Regions from separate parts of the Agrobacterium radiobacter genome, predicted to be linked through region 2. Evidence: predicted binding sites of a transcription regulator. Region 2 holds the regulator's gene; each other region holds the start of a gene.

Region 1 (3,981 bases), on a different contig from region 2:
GGCACATTGCCACCGTCCTCTTTGCTTGCCGGATCCGGTTCGGCAAAACTTGTGACCGGGACGAGGCACCTGTGCTCGACGCCGAACCATCTCGTCCAGGGAGGCAGGTTGAGCTTGCGGACATTGGTTACGCCACGGTCCGGCTCCATGCGAATGAGTTCGTTGATATCGACGGCTTTGCCCTTGGCCTTGAGTTTATCTGCTCGAGCTTCGGCGGCCTTCTTCTGGACGAAAATCGGCGAGGGCAGGCCCCATCGCGCATGCACAAGCTGCTTCTTTCCGTCAGCCGTGTTGCGGACGATCGGCCCCATCTGGTCGGGGTTCATCTGATAGGCTGGCATCAGGTTGATCAAGCTTTCGGCGTCCTGAGCCCATTTCGAGACCCAGTCCTTGTCTTCCATCCGATATAGATTGCACATGGCAGCAATTCCTCCTTTGCGACCGAATGCAGTTGTGTGGTGAGTTCCGCCTGCGTCGCTAGTCGAGCTTGTAAACGTCGGCATTGTCTTGCCGTTCCCGCAAGCCCTTATAGGAAGCATGGCGTAGCTTGCCGTCGGCCGTCCAGGCCCGAAACTCGATCTCGGCAATCAAAGTCGGCTCGACCCAAATGATGTCTGCCTTTTCGGCATAGGGAACAGGCGGCTGTTTCCGATTCCAGCGCAGCTTGTCGATCATCTTGCGCAGCCTGTTCATCTCGGCTTGCGTGAAGCCCGTCCCGACGTTCCCGACATGAACGAGCTCGTCACCGCGATAGGCAGCAAGCACCAGAGAGCCGAAGCCGTCGGGAGATGCCGCCGATGGCTCGTAGCCAACAACCATGAAGGCTTCGCTCTTAACGCACTTGATCTTGACCCAGTCGCCGGTCCGGCCGGAGCGATAGGGTTGATCCAATTGCTTGCCGACGATGCCCTCGAGACCAAGGCTGCCAACGTGTTCCAGCAGGATCGCGGGATCGGCGTCAATGGTTTCCGAAAGGCGGATCGCGCCGTCGTGCCCCTTCAGCGTATCCTCGAGAAGATGCCGGCGCGAACGGTGCTCCACGTTGCGCAGGTCATGGCCGTCGAGATAGATAAGATCGAACGCGTAGAGGATGGCGTCCGAAGCTCGGTTGCCAGCCGTCTTTCCAGACGCACCCAACGATTTCTGCAGTAGTCCGAAATCCGGCCGCCCTTCATCGTCAAGCACAACCGCCTCGCCATCAATGATCATCGTTGCCGGACCAAGCGCCCGGGCAGCCTGCTCGATCGCCGGAAACCGGTGCGTCCAGTCATGGCCGCTACGCGTGAGGATGCGGACCCCTGTCGGCTCGATATGGATAGCCAGGCGATAGCCATCCCATTTCAGCTCCCAGCTCCATTGGTCGCCTTGTGGAGGACGCGCCTTCAATTGGGCGAGTGCCGGCTCGACGCGATCGGGCATCGGATCAAACAGCAGCTGTGGCTGTGCGGGATTGCGCTTCCGACGCGGCTTTGACCGTAGCGGAGCTTCGGTATCACGAAGGAGGGGCTTTGATCTCGGTGGCTTCGTCATGCAAACGAGTTCAGCACGAAAACCTTAAGAAGATTGTGACGCCGTTCATCTATCCCCGCTATCCACCATTTTGAACCCGACGGACGCAAGGGCTGCAAAAATTTCTGTTTCCCCTTACCTCCTTGAATCCTTTTCGAATCTTCGACTTTGCTAATACTGGGATAATATTCCTCAACTTTGTGGTGCTTGACTCTTTTGTATTACGAGAACAAACAATGAACATATAGCCCGTACGACATGCCCGTACGACATAATGTCGATCCTTTGAACACGACCTTGAAGGGAGCCGTGAACGATGACTGCTGCCCGTCAGAGGGTGATTTGCGACTTGCGAGACCGCATCGCGTCGATGGAAGGGGTATCCGCGAAGCGGGCCGGAACACTTTCTTTTGGCGTTTCCGAGATCGATGCGGCCTTGCCTGGCGGGGGCCTCGCCTATGGCGCGCTGCACGAGTTTGCAGGCGGTGGCTCCGGTACTGTCGATGGTGCAGCGGCCGCCCTTTGTGTTGCCGGCATTGCCGCACGAACAAAAGGCCCCGTCATCTGGTGTCTGACGCGGCCGGATCTTTTTTTTCCAGCTCTTGCCCATGTGGGTCTGCATCCCGACCGCGTCATCTTTGTTGAATCCGACAAGGAAGAGGATGTGCTGGCCAATATGGAGGAGGGCCTTTCCTTCGGCGGACTTGGCGCCGTCGTCGGTGAACTTGTTCGCCTGCCTATGGTCAGTTCCCGCCGCCTGCAGCTTGCAGCCGAGCGAACCGGGACCATGGCGCTCGCGGTCCGCCGATGGCGGCGACAGACGGAGGCCAATGACTTTGGGCAGCCGACGGCCTCGACCACACGATGGCGTGTCAGCGTGATGCCGTCAGAGGAGTTGCCGGTACCGGGGGTGGGCAGGCCTCAATGGTTTCTGGAATTGATGCGCGTGAAAGCGGGTGAGTGTGCTGAGTTTCTCGTGAGGGCGTGCGATGACAAGGGTCGTCTCGGTCTATCTTCCGGATCTGCCGACGGATCGCATTCGTCGGGCCGATCCGTCTATTCCGCCTGAACAGCCAATCGCCGTGATCGCGAGAAGCGGTTCGAAGCGATGGGTGTCTGCCGCCGATCCGGCTGCCAGAAAGGCGGGCGTGCATGCCGGCATGGCGGCGGCAAAGGCGCAGTCGCTGTTTCGCGGCCTGATGCTGGTTGACGCAGATCCGCAAGCCGATCGAGCCGCGCTCGAGCGCATCACGCTCTGGGCGCTGACGATCTATTCGCCGATCGTCGCCGTCGACGGGATTGATGGTATCGTCATGGATACGGAAGGCGCCGATCATCTGCAGGGTGGTGAACTGCCGATGGTGACGAAGATCGCCAACCAGTTTCTTGCCCGAAAACTGACGGCGCGCGTGGCGGTTGCCGACAGCTGGGGTGCTGCCCATGCTTGCGCCCGCGCAATCAATCGCGAAACGATTGTCGTTCCTCCGGGCGAGACGGCCCGTGCCGTCGAAAAACTGCCGATCTCGCTTCTGCGCCTGCCGTCAAAGATCGTCTCTGATCTGCGCATTCTCGGTTTCCAGACAATCGGCGAGCTTGCCAACACCCCGCGGGCCCCGCTGACATTGCGCCTCGGTCCGGAGGTCGGCCGCCGTCTCGACCAGATGCTCTGTCGTGTCGCCGAGCCGGTCGAACCGATCCGGACCGCAGAGCTGGTTGAAGTCTCCAAGGCCTTCGCCGAACCGATCGGGGCTGCGGAAACAATCAATAAATATGTTGGCCGTCTGGTCGTCCAACTCGTTGACGAACTCCAGAAGCGCGGGCTTGGCGTTCGCCGTGCCGACCTGATCGTCGAGAAGGTCGATGGCACGAGGCAGGCCATCCGCGCCGGAACCGCCAGGCCCGCCCGCGATGTCGCCTGGCTGACAAAACTGTTTCGGGACCGGACGGAAAAGATCGAGCCGGGCTTCGGGATCGAAAAGCTGATCCTGCTCGCCGTGATAGCCGAGCCTCTCGAGGAGGCTCAGAAAGCCTCTGCTCTGGTCGAGGATGAGGTCACTGATGTCACGCCGCTGATCGACCTCTATGGAAACCGGGGGCAGAGGGTCTATCGCGTCGCACCGGTCGCCTCCGATGTGCCGGAACGCTCTGTCCAGCGCATCAGCCCCGTCGCCGAACCGATCGCCGTTGCCTGGGTCAGCCATTGGCGCCGCCCCGTTCGTCTCTTGCCGAGACCTGAGTTGATCGAGGCGATCGCGCTGATGCCGGACCGGCCCCCAGTCTCCATCGTCTGGCGTGGCAAACGCCGCAAGGTCAAATGTGCCGACGGCCCGGAACGCATTTTCGGGGAATGGTGGCAGCGAGATGCCGAAATGGACGCCGTGCGCGACTATTTCGTCATTGAGGATGAAGCAGGCGAGCGCTTGTGGGTGTTCCGCTCCGGCGACGGTATTGATCCGGAAACCGGGTCACACC
Region 2 (3,981 bases):
TTCCATCTGGCACGGGCCGGCAATCAGCGAAAAACGCTCGGCATTGGAGAAGGAAACCTTGCTGACGCCGTCGCCGGCGGTGACTTTGAGATTGTTCGTAACGCTCATCATTTTTCCTCGAAGGCGAAGGCAACGCCCTGACCGGGTGCCGCAGGCACCACCAGGCGACCGTCCGCTTTTGCGCAGGACACGCCATTAGCAGCAAGCGCCGCCTCTGTCACGGCAAGATCGTGCGACGAAAAGACGATGCCCGCACCGCGCAATCCGCCGCCGCTCCAATCAGGAGTATTCGGGGCCTGTCCGCTGAAATCAGGTTTTCCGGTCAATCTGATGCGCGCATTGTCGGTCGCGAAAACCATATCACCATCCGGAGATATTCTGCCCTCACAACCAAACACCGTTTCGATCAAGCGCGCCGCGTTCGGATCATCACCGGAGAACAGAACGATTTCACTGAGGCCGGAGACACCGTTGGCATGGCGCTCCAGCACTGTTCGATCGCCCGGCAGGGCCTGCAGCCGCTGACAACTAAACAGAAAGAAATCCGCCGCCCCGCTTGCCGCAAAAGCCAGCCGGAACGCCGCCTCGCTTTCCGATCCATCCGGCATCCGCACAGGCCGCGAAAACTGGAACACATCGCCCGCTGACACGCCAGACGTCAGAAACCTGTCATGGTCGGCAAGGGCATCTTCGGTTTTGGCGACAAGAGCCGAAAAACCCTCCCGCCCGTCACGTTGCCGGAAGGCCCTGTCCCTGCCCGTGAACACATCTCCCCTGTCTGCCGACGCATTATATTTAGCCGGATCAGCAATTACGAGCGGCTCCAGATAGGTCCCGTCGGTAAAAAAAACACAGGCATTTCGGGTGCCGAAAGGATGCAAAGCCTCCGGTGAGACCGTAAATCCAAGGCTGGCGAGACGTTTCGCGGCAACGCCGATATCCTGCACCGGCAGAACGAGATGATCGACGCTATGGGATTTCATCATGACCTGTTTCCTGCGCTGGCACTCCGCCCGGACATGCCTGGACGATTTGGGCCGCAGAAAAGCACAATCGTAGGCCAAGAAGCAAATCATCAAAACAACAGATAGCAGCTTCACGAAATTTTAGGGGATTGCGGAACACATATGGAACATATAGTGTTCGTTCTGTATTTGTTTCGCGACTTCCACTACGATTCTAAAGGGTGTTTTCCTCATGCTCACGCGCAAACAGCAGGAATTGCTTCTCTTCATTCATGAACGAATGAAAGAGTCCGGCGTGCCGCCATCCTTCGATGAAATGAAGGACGCACTCGATCTTGCCTCGAAATCTGGCATCCACCGCCTGATCACCGCCCTCGAAGAGCGCGGGTTTATTCGCCGGCTACCAAATAGAGCGCGAGCGCTGGAAGTCATCAAGCTGCCTGAGGCCTATACGCCGGGTGCAAGGCCGCAGCGCGGCTTTTCGCCGAGCGTCATCGAAGGCAGCCTTGGCAAACCCAAGGCGTCGGAAGCGGCCCCTGCCCCCAAGACGCCGGCCAATGATCTCGTCGGGGCCGTCACCGTGCCGGTCATGGGCCGCATCGCTGCCGGTGTGCCGATTTCCGCCATCCAGAACAATACCCACGATGTGGCCGTGCCTGTTGATATGCTGGGTTCGGGCGAACATTACGCTCTTGAGGTCAAGGGCGACTCGATGATCGAGGCCGGCATTTTTGATGGCGATACCGTCATCATCCGCAATGGCAATACGGCAAATCCGGGTGATATCGTTGTAGCGCTGGTGGATGATGAGGAAGCCACCCTGAAGCGTTTCCGTCGCAAGGGCGCCTCCATTGCGCTCGAGGCGGCAAACCCGGCCTATGAAACGCGTATTTTTGGACCGGACCGGGTGAAAATCCAGGGCAAGCTGGTCGGACTGATCCGCCGTTACCATTGATTCAAGGCATGGGGCCGCAATTCCTTTTGCTGCGGGCACCATCAAGAGGATGGCGCTCCCCTTATGGAGCATTGCAGCTTGCTCCTTGGAATGATGCGGTTCTGCATAAGTGAGAAGCGACATCGTCTGGCAGGTCCGCACATCTTTTATCGCGAAGGCCAGCAGGCAGCGGTAAGAAACAGATGATTGAAAATGAGCATCCTTAATTTCGTTGAGAAAGGATGCAGGTCATCAGTCTCGTCGCGGTGTGTTTCGTCGTTATCTCCGAATGGTGACCTGCAGGTGCTTCTTTTCTTCCTGTCCCACTCATCAATGCGGCTTATGGGAGCCATGGATTATTTGCAATATTCCTGGGCCCATCCGCCGGTATAGAAATGCGCATCATATCGGGGAACACGCCATGTACGATCTTTATATCGCCAACAAGAACTATTCCTCATGGTCACTGCGGCCATGGGTATTGATGCGCACGCTCGGCATTGCTTTCGATGAAAAACTCGTTCCCTTCGGCGAAGGCGTTTCCTTCTCCACCTTTTCGCCAACCGGCAAGGTGCCTTGCCTCGTTGATGAAGGCGTGACGGTTTGGGAATCGTTGTCGATCGCCGAATATCTGGCGGAGCGACATCAGGGCGTCTGGGCGAGCGACAAGCAGGCAAGAGCCTGGTCGCGTTCGGCTGCGAGCGAAATGCATGCGGGCTTTTTCTCGCTGCGCAATCTCTACCCCATGTCGGTCGGCATTCGCGTAAAACCGAAGGGTGGTGATACCGGGCTAGCGGCCGACATAAAGCGCGTTGATGCGCTGTGGAGCGAAGGCCTGGCAAAATTTGGCGGGCCCTTTCTTGCCGGCCAGAAATTTACGGCGGTCGATGCCTTCTTCTGCCCGGTGGCTTTCCGTTTCCAGACCTATGGCGCGGAACTTTCGCCCGCAGCGAAAGCCTATTGTGACCGGCTGCTCGCCCTGCCCGCCATGCGCGAATGGTACGAGGCCGGACTGAAGGAAACCTGGCGCGACGCGGCGCATGAAGAGGAAATCGGCGGGATCGGCGAATTGACGACGGATCTGCGCATCAAGGCCTGACGATCCAGGCTGGCGGCCCTCATTGTGGTGCCGCCAGCAACCGCGTGACGGCATCAGGGACCTCATGGTCAAAACGGCCGCTTTTCCAGTCGTAATAGCGATGTTCGCTCCAGGGCCTGTCCATGCCGGCTATCGCGGCGCGCAACCTGCCGACTACCGCTACCTGATCGCTGCCGGCAAAGTCTATTTCCAGTGAACCGATCCGGCGCAGGATATCGCGGTTAAGCAGAAGTGCGCCCGAGCGGCATTGGGAGAAGGATGTTCTGCGGGAAACGACGACAATATCGGCGATATCACATGCCTTTCCGGCAAATCGACCATCTTCCAGAACGATGATCCATTCGCCGCTTCCCGCGCGTGCGGCACACCATATGCCTTTGCTGCAGGTGAAAATACCGGGCTCCGCGTCTCTCAGGGCCACCGTCATCTGCCGTGTAACCGCCCTCATCTTTTCCGGATCAAGCTTCGCCTTGGTTAAAGCCACGGTGGTTGCCGCAGCCTCGCTCTTGAGAAAGACCGGCGGAACTGGCTGTTCCGGCAACAGCAGTGCCCTTTGCCACTGGTCATAAACGAAACCCTGCGGCCGTGTTTTCGTCGTGTAGGCTTTGCCATCCTCCAGCAGCGCCACCAGCATGCCATCCTCATGAACAAGCAGATGAGGCGGATTGCGATAGGCCGTGGCCGCCGACAGGCCAAAGGCGAGGACCAGAAACGGCAAACCAAGAAGCGCCAGCCGGCTGCGTAACAATGCCAGCAGCAGAAAACCAACGGAGGCAAGCCCCAGGAACCAGCCATGTGGCCGCCCCGTCGCAGCGCTTCCTCCCCAGGAGGCCACCTCCCGAGAAACTTCGATCACGAGAGCCATACCGTAACCCATGACCTTGAGGAACGGAGCATCGAGCCCGAAAGGCATCAGCAGCATGGCGACAAGGCCGAAAGGCATGACGATCAGCGACATGAGCGGCATGGCGGCCAGATTGGCA
Region 3 (3,981 bases), 1.0 Mb from region 2:
CGTCACGATCAATGTCTGGCCGGTCCTGTCGTGAAGGGTCTTGAGTTCGTTTTCCCGCTCGACGCTGGAGAGGCCATTCTTGCCGATCAGCAGCTCGAACTCGGTTTCATTGGCGATGACGATATCGGCAAGGCCAGCAAGACGCGGACCGTCTGCGGTCAGCGGCGCTGTGTTGATGACGGTGGTGATGCGCTTTGCCTTGGCGGCCGTTAACGCCGCTTCGATGGCTGCAGCCGGTATCTCGAACTGCAGCATCAGAATATCACCCGCGGCCATGTCGGATACGGTCTTTGCGGCATCGGAGGCGGAGACCTCGCCATTGGCGGCGGGAATGACCGAAATCATGTTCTCTCCGCCTTCACCGATCAGGATCACCGCCGTTCCCGTCGGGCCGGGCGCAGTCTTGACCAGAGACAGGTCGGTGCCAGCATCACGCAGTAATGTCAGCGCCGGTGCGGCAAAAGTATCATCGCCCGCAGCCCCTGCCATCTTGACTGCGGCGCCTGCACGCCGTGCGGCCAGCGCCTGATTGGCTCCCTTGCCGCCGGCGGCCGTGGAGAATGTCTCTCCCGTTACGGTTTCACCGGGCTTGGGCAGGCGTTTGGCGGTCGCGACGAGGTCCATGTTGATGGAGCCGAAAACAGTAATCATGGGGCGCTGGGTCCATATGAAATTTGAGCAAGGCGGCGACTTTGCCCGAGACGATCACTCGTCGTCAACTACCCGCAATTTGGCCGCACCGGCTCTGTTTTCGGCAAAGCGGCGCGCCTGCTCGATTTCACCATGCGGGGCGTCTTTTTCCGTTGGCGAGAAATCAAGTCCTTCGATCTTCTGGCCGCGTGCCAGCACCTTGTCCGAGGAGATGAGCATCATGTCGACGTCCTTCTGCGCCAGCCCGAAATGGGCCTGCAGCTTGCGCGTCCGGTCGTCCAGCCGCCGCACATCGTCCATCAGAAGGGCAACTTCACCCTGGATGAGATGCGCCTGCTCCCGCATGCGCTGATCCTTCAGCACGGACTGGATGACCTGCACCGACAGCATCAGAAGCGATGGCGAAACGATGACGACACGGGCGCGGTGAGCGCGCTGCACCAGATATTCGAAATGCTGGTGGATATCGGCGAAGATCGATTCGGACGGCACGAAGATGAAGGCGGTATCCTGTGTTTCGCCACGGATGAGGTATTTCTCGGCCACATCGCGAATATGCACTTCCATATCACGGCGGAACTGCTGAACGGCGGCACGTTTGGTTTCCGGTGTCTCATCCGCCTTGATGGCGTTCCATGCCTCCAGCGGAAATTTCGCGTCGATGACGAGCGGCGGCGCATTGTTCGGCATCTTGATGGTGCAGTCCGGCCGGTAACCGTTCGAAAGCGTCGGCTGAAGCTGGAAAGCGCCGGCGGGAAGGGCATCGGCGATCAGAATTTCCATGCGTGCCTGTCCAAAGGCGCCGCGCGTCTGCTTGTTGGAAAGGATGGCCTGCAGTCCGACCACGTCCTTGGCCAGATCCTGAATATTGCCCTGCGCGGCGTCGATGACCGCGAGGCGCTCCTGCAGTCGGCTCAGATTTTCATGGGTCGACCGGGTCTGTTCCGTCAGTGTTTCGCCAATGCGCTGCGACATGCCGTCGAGGCGCTGGTTGAGCGTCTGGCTCATCTCGGTCTGGCGGGTGCCGAGCGTTTCCGCCATGGCCGCGATACGGCCATGCAGTTCGGACTGTGTTTTCAGAAGATCGGAGATTTCACCGTCGGCTCCCGCTTTTTTCACGCGGTTTGTCGTGACCAGCCAGGTTGTGACCAGACCGAAAACCAGAGCCGCGAGCAGCGCGCCGAAGCTGATATCGACGGAGCCGGCCCGCAGCGCGGGATCAAGGAGAACGGAGAAATCTATACTCATGATTAAATCTAGCAGATTTCCAGTGATTCGGAAGATCAAAACAAGAACATTCCTGTGGCGGAAATGAGTCGGGCGGGGTGGATGCCCGAGGCGATTTGAACCTCGTGTTTTTTATTTCCTCCGCGCAAGAGATACGTTATGGGAAGCCATGACCATCAAACCGCTTATCATTTTGCCCGATCCCGTGCTGCGCCAGCAATCGAAGCCCATCGAAAAGGTGGATGCAGAGGTTCTGCGTCTTGCCGACGACATGCTCGAAACCATGTATGACGCGCCGGGTATCGGTCTTGCCGCTATCCAGATCGGCGTGGCGCGCCGCATGCTGGTGATCGACGTTGCGCGTGAAGGCGAGGAAAAGACCCCGATCGTCTTCATCAACCCGGAAATCCTCAAGGTGTCGGACGATGTCTCGACCTATGAGGAAGGCTGCCTCTCCATTCCCGACTACTACGCCGAGGTCGAGCGTCCCGCCTCGCTCACGGTGCAATATGTCGGCCGTGACGGCAAGCAGCAGACGGTCGAGGCGGATGGTCTGCTCGCGACCTGCCTGCAGCACGAGATCGATCACCTCAATGGTGTTCTGTTCATCGACCATATTTCGCGGCTGAAGCGCGACATGGTCATCAAGAAATTCACGAAAGCGGCCCGCGCAAAGATCTGATCCGTCCTCTCTGGACCGGAATGGACGACAGGGCAGGGGGCGACAATGGCTCTTCGCATCATATTTATGGGCACACCGGATTTTTCCGTTCCCACATTGCGTGCATTGGTGGAGGCGGGCCACGAGGTTGTCGCTGTCTACACCCAGCCGCCGCGTCCCGGCGGCCGCCGTGGTCTCGATCTGCAGAAGTCACCGGTGCATCAGGCTGCCGAATTGCTGGGGCTCCCGGTGTTTACGCCCGTGAATTTCAAGGCTGAGGAAGATCGTCAGCAGTTCCGGGAATTCAATGCTGATGTGGCGGTTGTCGTGGCTTACGGGCTGCTGCTGCCCGAAGCGATCCTCTCCGGTACGCGTCTCGGCTGTTACAATGGTCATGCCTCGCTACTGCCGCGCTGGCGCGGTGCTGCTCCCATCCAGCGGGCGATCATGGCCGGCGACCCCGAAACCGGCATGATGGTCATGAAAATGGAAAAGGGGCTCGATACCGGTCCCGTCGCGCTGACCGCGAAAGTCGCGATCGGCGATAACATGACGGCCGGCGAGCTGCATGACAGTCTGATGCTAACAGGCGCGCGGTTGATGCGGCAGGCGATGGAAAAGCTGGAAGCAGATGACCTGCCGCTCGTCACACAGGCGGAAGAGGGTGTTCTCTATGCCGCGAAGATCGACAAGGGCGAGACTCGCGTCGATTTTTCTCGGCCCTCGCAGGATGTGCATAATCACATTCGCGGCCTTTCGCCGTTTCCCGGCGCATGGCTGGAAATGGACATCGGCGGCAAGACGGAGCGCGTGAAGGTTCTCGCCTCCGAACTGGCAAGCGGCATGGGAGAAGCGGGCGCAGCGCTCGACGATGCTCTGACCATTGCCTGCGGCAGCGGGGCCGTGCGGCTCACCCGCCTGCAAAAGGCGGGCGGCAAACCGATGTCGGCGGCTGATTTCGTTCGTGGCACCCCCGTTCCGGCCACAACGAGGCTCGGCTGATGCCGCGTTTCCGCATGACCGTCGAATATGACGGCACGCCCTATTATGGCTGGCAGAGACAGGATAACGGCCCCTCGGTTCAGGGTGCGCTGGAGGCTGCGGTTCGCTCGCTGACGGGAGAGAGCGTCTCCATTCGCGGCGCCGGCCGCACCGATTCCGGTGTGCATGCCGTCGGGCAGGTTGTCCATGTCGATCTTTTGCGCGACTGGGAGCCCTACAAGCTTCGCAACGCGCTCAATGCGCATCTCGCCATGGCGGGCGAAGCCGTGGCCGTTCTCGACGCCGCTTCCGTGACCGAGGATTTCGACGCCCGTTTTTCCGCCCTTCGTCGGCACTATCTCTACCGCATCATTTGCCGCAAGGCCCGGCTGGCGCTGGAGCACAAGCGGGCATGGTGGGTGTCGAAGGATCTCGACCATGAGCGCATGCATGAAGCCGCC
Region 4 (3,981 bases), 730 kb from region 2:
ACAGCCGATCAGATATTGGCCCGGCAGGCCGGTTGCCGCGATCGTATCTTCCGGACCGGTGGCCGGGTGGAAAAGGTCGGTATCGACGCCATGCATGACGACGCGATGGGGCACTTCCAGGAACGAGCCGGAGCGGGCGTTGGTCGCAACCACGGCATCCATCTTCGAAATCAGAAAACGGGTATAGGCGGAATGCCGCCTCTGTGCCGCGGAGGTAAAGAGCAGCTTCACCTTCATGCGCAGCACATCACGCATCAGAAGACCCGGCAACATTTCGAGATTGCGGCGGGCATGCCAGATGCGCGGGCTGCCGACAGGGCCATTCTGCCAGAGCCGCCACAGATCGCGGAAGCGCACATGCGGCAGATGCGGTGGCAGGCCGGGGCCGATGGTGGCCACCTTCTGTCTCAGCCGGTTCTGCACCGGTATCAGCTGGACGATGGTGGAGGTGACGCCGGAGAGCCTGCGCTTGAAGTTCGGCGCAAGCACCTGCACATCTTTCAGACTGACGTGGGACAAGATGGGCTTCCGTCTCTGCGGCTGGTTTGGAGATTCAATACGTCAAAAAACAATGCGCCCGCGTGGGGCGCATTGCACGTCGGGGCAATCAGCCCCACTGTACCGCGAGAATCTCGTAGCCCTTGGCGCCGCCGGGCGCGTTGACCTCGATGCTGTCGCCGACTTCCTTGCCGATCAGGGCGCGGGCAATCGGCGAGGAGATGGAGATGCGGCCAGCCTTCACATCGGCTTCCTGGTCGCCGACGATCTGGTAGGTTCGTTCCTCGTCGCTATCTTCGTCGATCAGCTTGACGGTGGCGCCGAACTTGATCTTGGAACCGGACATCTTGGACAGGTCGATGACTTCCGCGCGTGCGGTCAGGTCTTCGAGTTCGGTGATGCGGCCTTCATTGTGGCTCTGGGCTTCCTTGGCAGCATGGTACTCGGCGTTTTCCGAAAGGTCGCCATGGGCGCGCGCTTCCGCAATTGCCTCGATGATACGGGGACGCTCCTCCTGCTGGCGAAAGCGCAGCTCCTCCTGCAGCTTTACGAATCCACCCTGAGTCATCGGTACTTTTTCTACCATTTTTTTATCCTTCGCATTCCGGTCGCTTTACTTGCAGACACAAAAAGAAACAGGTTCCGGAGAGGAACTCCGGAACCATGCCAAAATCATAACTGAGCCGACTATATCAGAAGACGACAGCGAAATGCCAGCAAATTTGAGGTGTGAGTATTTCCTCATTCAATCAAAGGCTTGACTGCCATTATTGACATCTCTCAATGGAACATATAGTGAACATAGCTATGAAGAAGTCGATCAGGCAACGGCTGGCCATTCTCTCCGACGCGGCGAAATATGATGCCTCCTGCGCATCGAGCGGCACGACAAAACGCAACTCCGCAGCGTCAGGCGGTCTGGGTTCAACGGAAGGGTCGGGCATCTGCCATGCCTATGCGCCGGACGGGCGCTGCATTTCGCTCCTGAAAATTCTGCTGACCAATTTCTGCATCTATGATTGCGCCTATTGCATCAACCGCTCTTCCAGCAATGTCGAGCGAGCGCGGTTTACACCAGAAGAAGTGGTTTGGCTGACGCTGGAGTTTTATCGGCGCAACTATATCGAGGGGCTGTTCCTGTCCTCCGGCATCATCCGCTCCTCCGATCACACGATGGAAGAGATGGTGCGCGTGGCGCGTGAACTGCGCGTTACCCATGGTTTTCGCGGCTATATCCACCTGAAATCCATTCCCGAAGCATCGCCCAGGCTGATCGAGGAGGCGGGGCTTTATGCGGATCGTCTTTCGATCAATATCGAATTGCCGACCGATAACAGCATTGGCCGTTTCGCGCCGGAAAAGCAGCCCGCCAATATTCGCCGCTCCATGGCCGATATCCGTTTGAAGATCGAGGAGGCGGGGGAGCCGACCGTCCGGACACGCAAGACCAGGCGCTTTGCGCCGGCCGGTCAGAGCACACAGATGATCGTGGGGGCCGATGGCGCAGACGATAGCACCATTCTCTCCACCAGCGCCCGGCTTTATGGCAGCTACGGTTTGCGGCGCGTTTATTATTCGGCCTTCAGCCCCATTCCGGATTCGTCGAAGAACCTGCCGCTCATCAAGCCGCCGCTCATGCGTGAACACCGGCTTTATCAGGCCGACTGGCTGTATCGCTTTTATGGCTTCGACATCGGTGAGATAACCGCGATCGGGGGCGATGGCATGCTCGATCTCGATATCGACCCGAAGCTCGCCTGGGCGCTGAAGCATCGCGAGCGTTTCCCTGTGGACGTCAACGTGGCGGATCGGGAAATGCTGCTGCGCGTGCCCGGTTTCGGTACGAAAACGGTCGCATCCATTCTGTCGTCGCGACGGTTCCGGCGGTTGCGGCTGGAGGATATCGCCCGCTTTGGTGTTTCCCTGAAAAAGGTGAAGGCCTTCATCGTCGCAGAGGGCTGGACGCCGGGCAAGCTGACCGAGCGGCCGGATTTGCGGGCGATGTTTGCGCCGCAGCCCGAGCAATTGTCGCTCCTGTGATGTACGGCCCGGTTCTGGAAGGGCGGGGTGATTTCGGCGAGTGGCGCGATGCCGCCCGCGCGGCGCTTGCCGCCGATATTCGACCCGAGATGATTGACTGGCGGTTGCGGGATGACGGGGCAGGGCTGTTGGATTTTGCCGGCGAGCCCTTGCCGGCGGCCGGTTCTGGGTCCGGGCAGGTTTCTGTTCCAGCTTCGTTCGTGGCGCAGGCGCAGGCCGTCATCTGTCATGGCGATCCCGGGCGTTTTGCACTGCTTTACCGGCTGTTGTGGCGGCTGAGGCAGGATCGCGCACTGTTGCAGTTCAAGTCCGATCCGGATGTTTCAGAGGTCCGGCTGCTTGAGAAATCCGTCAGACGCGATTGTCACAAGATGACTGCTTTTGTCCGTTTCAAGGAAGTGCCCTTGCCTCAGGGGCAGGGCGGGCGGCGGCGGTTTATTGCCTGGTTTGAGCCTGACCATTTCATCGTCGAGCGCACGGCCGCGTTTTTCCAGCGGCGGTTTACCGACATGGACTGGCTGATCGCCACGCCGAAGGGCTCTGCACGGTGGGACGGAAACGCGCTGGAGACATCGCGGGAAGCGGCGGAAAAGCCTGATCTGACGGACGAGACGGATGAACTCTGGCGGACCTATTATGCCAATATATTCAATCCGGCCCGCCTGAAGATCAAAGCCATGACGGCGGAGATGCCAAAGAAATACTGGAAGAACCTGCCGGAAGCCGATCTCATTCCCGGTCTGGTTCTCGGAGCAGAGGCGCGGGTGCTGGAGATGGCCGCCAAAGCGGCAAGCCAGCCGCAGCCGTTTCACCACCGCCTGCAGGCTGCGGCCGCTGCACGGGAGACGCCGCAACCGGCGCCGGATGGTACGCTCGCGTCGCTGGCGCGGGAGGCGGGCCATTGCACCCGCTGCCCCCTGCATTGCAACGCCACGCAGACGGTTTTCGGCTCTGGCCCAGAGGATGCGAACATCATGATCGTGGGCGAGCAGCCGGGCGATCACGAGGATCTCGCCGGCAAACCTTTCGTCGGCCCGGCCGGCCAGCTCTTTGACCGGACTCTCGCCCAAATCGGCATCGAACGCAAAAAGCTTTACGTCACCAATGCCGTCAAGCACTTCAAATACGAAACGCGCGGCAAACGGCGCATTCATCAGCGTCCGAATGCGGGCGAAGTGGAGCAATGCCGCTGGTGGCTCAATCAGGAAATCGCGCTTGTTCGGCCAAAACTGATCGTTGCCATGGGCGCAACGGCGCTTTATGCGCTGACCGGCGGCAAGGAAAAGGTCACGGAGATACGGGGGCGTCCTTTACCAATGGAGGAGGGCCGGACGCTTTTTGTCACCGTGCACCCGTCCTATCTACTGCGCCTTGTCGATACGCAGGCGAAAGAGGCGGAAATGGCAAAATTCACAAAGGATATGCAGTTTATTAGAGCGTTCG

Evidence for each region. Region 2 encodes LexA, which represses DNA repair genes until DNA is damaged. Its sites were predicted from a motif close to TGTTCNNNNTGTGTTCNG; they were not measured.
Region 1: MRBLRC7O_RS24655 (ImuA family protein) is a predicted target of LexA. The motif match lies at 1,735-1,752, and genes of this name have one in related genera.
Region 3: MRBLRC7O_RS00205 (DNA recombination protein RmuC) is a predicted target of LexA. The motif match lies at 1,931-1,948, and genes of this name have one in related genera.
Region 4: MRBLRC7O_RS09145 (putative DNA modification/repair radical SAM protein) is a predicted target of LexA. The motif match lies at 1,283-1,300, and genes of this name have one in related genera.

The regions. Positions count from the first base shown of each region.
Region 1 covers NZ_JBEGHX010000003.1:228,442-232,422, reverse strand. Annotated here, with positions in the region: gene MRBLRC7O_RS24665 (SOS response-associated peptidase family protein) at 1-419, opposite strand, end outside; gene ligD (non-homologous end-joining DNA ligase) at 478-1,530, opposite strand; gene MRBLRC7O_RS24655 (ImuA family protein) at 1,826-2,578, shown strand; gene MRBLRC7O_RS24650 (Y-family DNA polymerase) at 2,499-3,981, shown strand, end outside.
Region 2 covers NZ_JBEGHX010000001.1:1,088,144-1,092,124, reverse strand. Annotated here, with positions in the region: gene kdsA (3-deoxy-8-phosphooctulonate synthase) at 1-108, opposite strand, end outside; gene MRBLRC7O_RS05525 (VOC family protein) at 108-986, opposite strand; gene lexA (transcriptional repressor LexA) at 1,198-1,920, shown strand; gene MRBLRC7O_RS05515 (glutathione S-transferase family protein) at 2,321-2,998, shown strand; gene MRBLRC7O_RS05510 (ComEC/Rec2 family competence protein) at 3,018-3,981, opposite strand, start outside.
Region 3 covers NZ_JBEGHX010000001.1:41,369-45,349, forward strand. Annotated here, with positions in the region: gene MRBLRC7O_RS00200 (ribokinase) at 1-651, opposite strand, end outside; gene MRBLRC7O_RS00205 (DNA recombination protein RmuC) at 706-1,899, opposite strand; gene def (peptide deformylase) at 2,048-2,560, shown strand; gene fmt (methionyl-tRNA formyltransferase) at 2,606-3,541, shown strand; gene truA (tRNA pseudouridine(38-40) synthase TruA) at 3,541-3,981, shown strand, end outside.
Region 4 covers NZ_JBEGHX010000001.1:1,821,391-1,825,371, reverse strand. Annotated here, with positions in the region: gene MRBLRC7O_RS09155 (glycosyltransferase family 4 protein) at 1-519, opposite strand, end outside; gene greA (transcription elongation factor GreA) at 608-1,084, opposite strand; gene MRBLRC7O_RS09145 (putative DNA modification/repair radical SAM protein) at 1,306-2,538, shown strand; gene MRBLRC7O_RS09140 (UdgX family uracil-DNA binding protein) at 2,538-3,981, shown strand, end outside.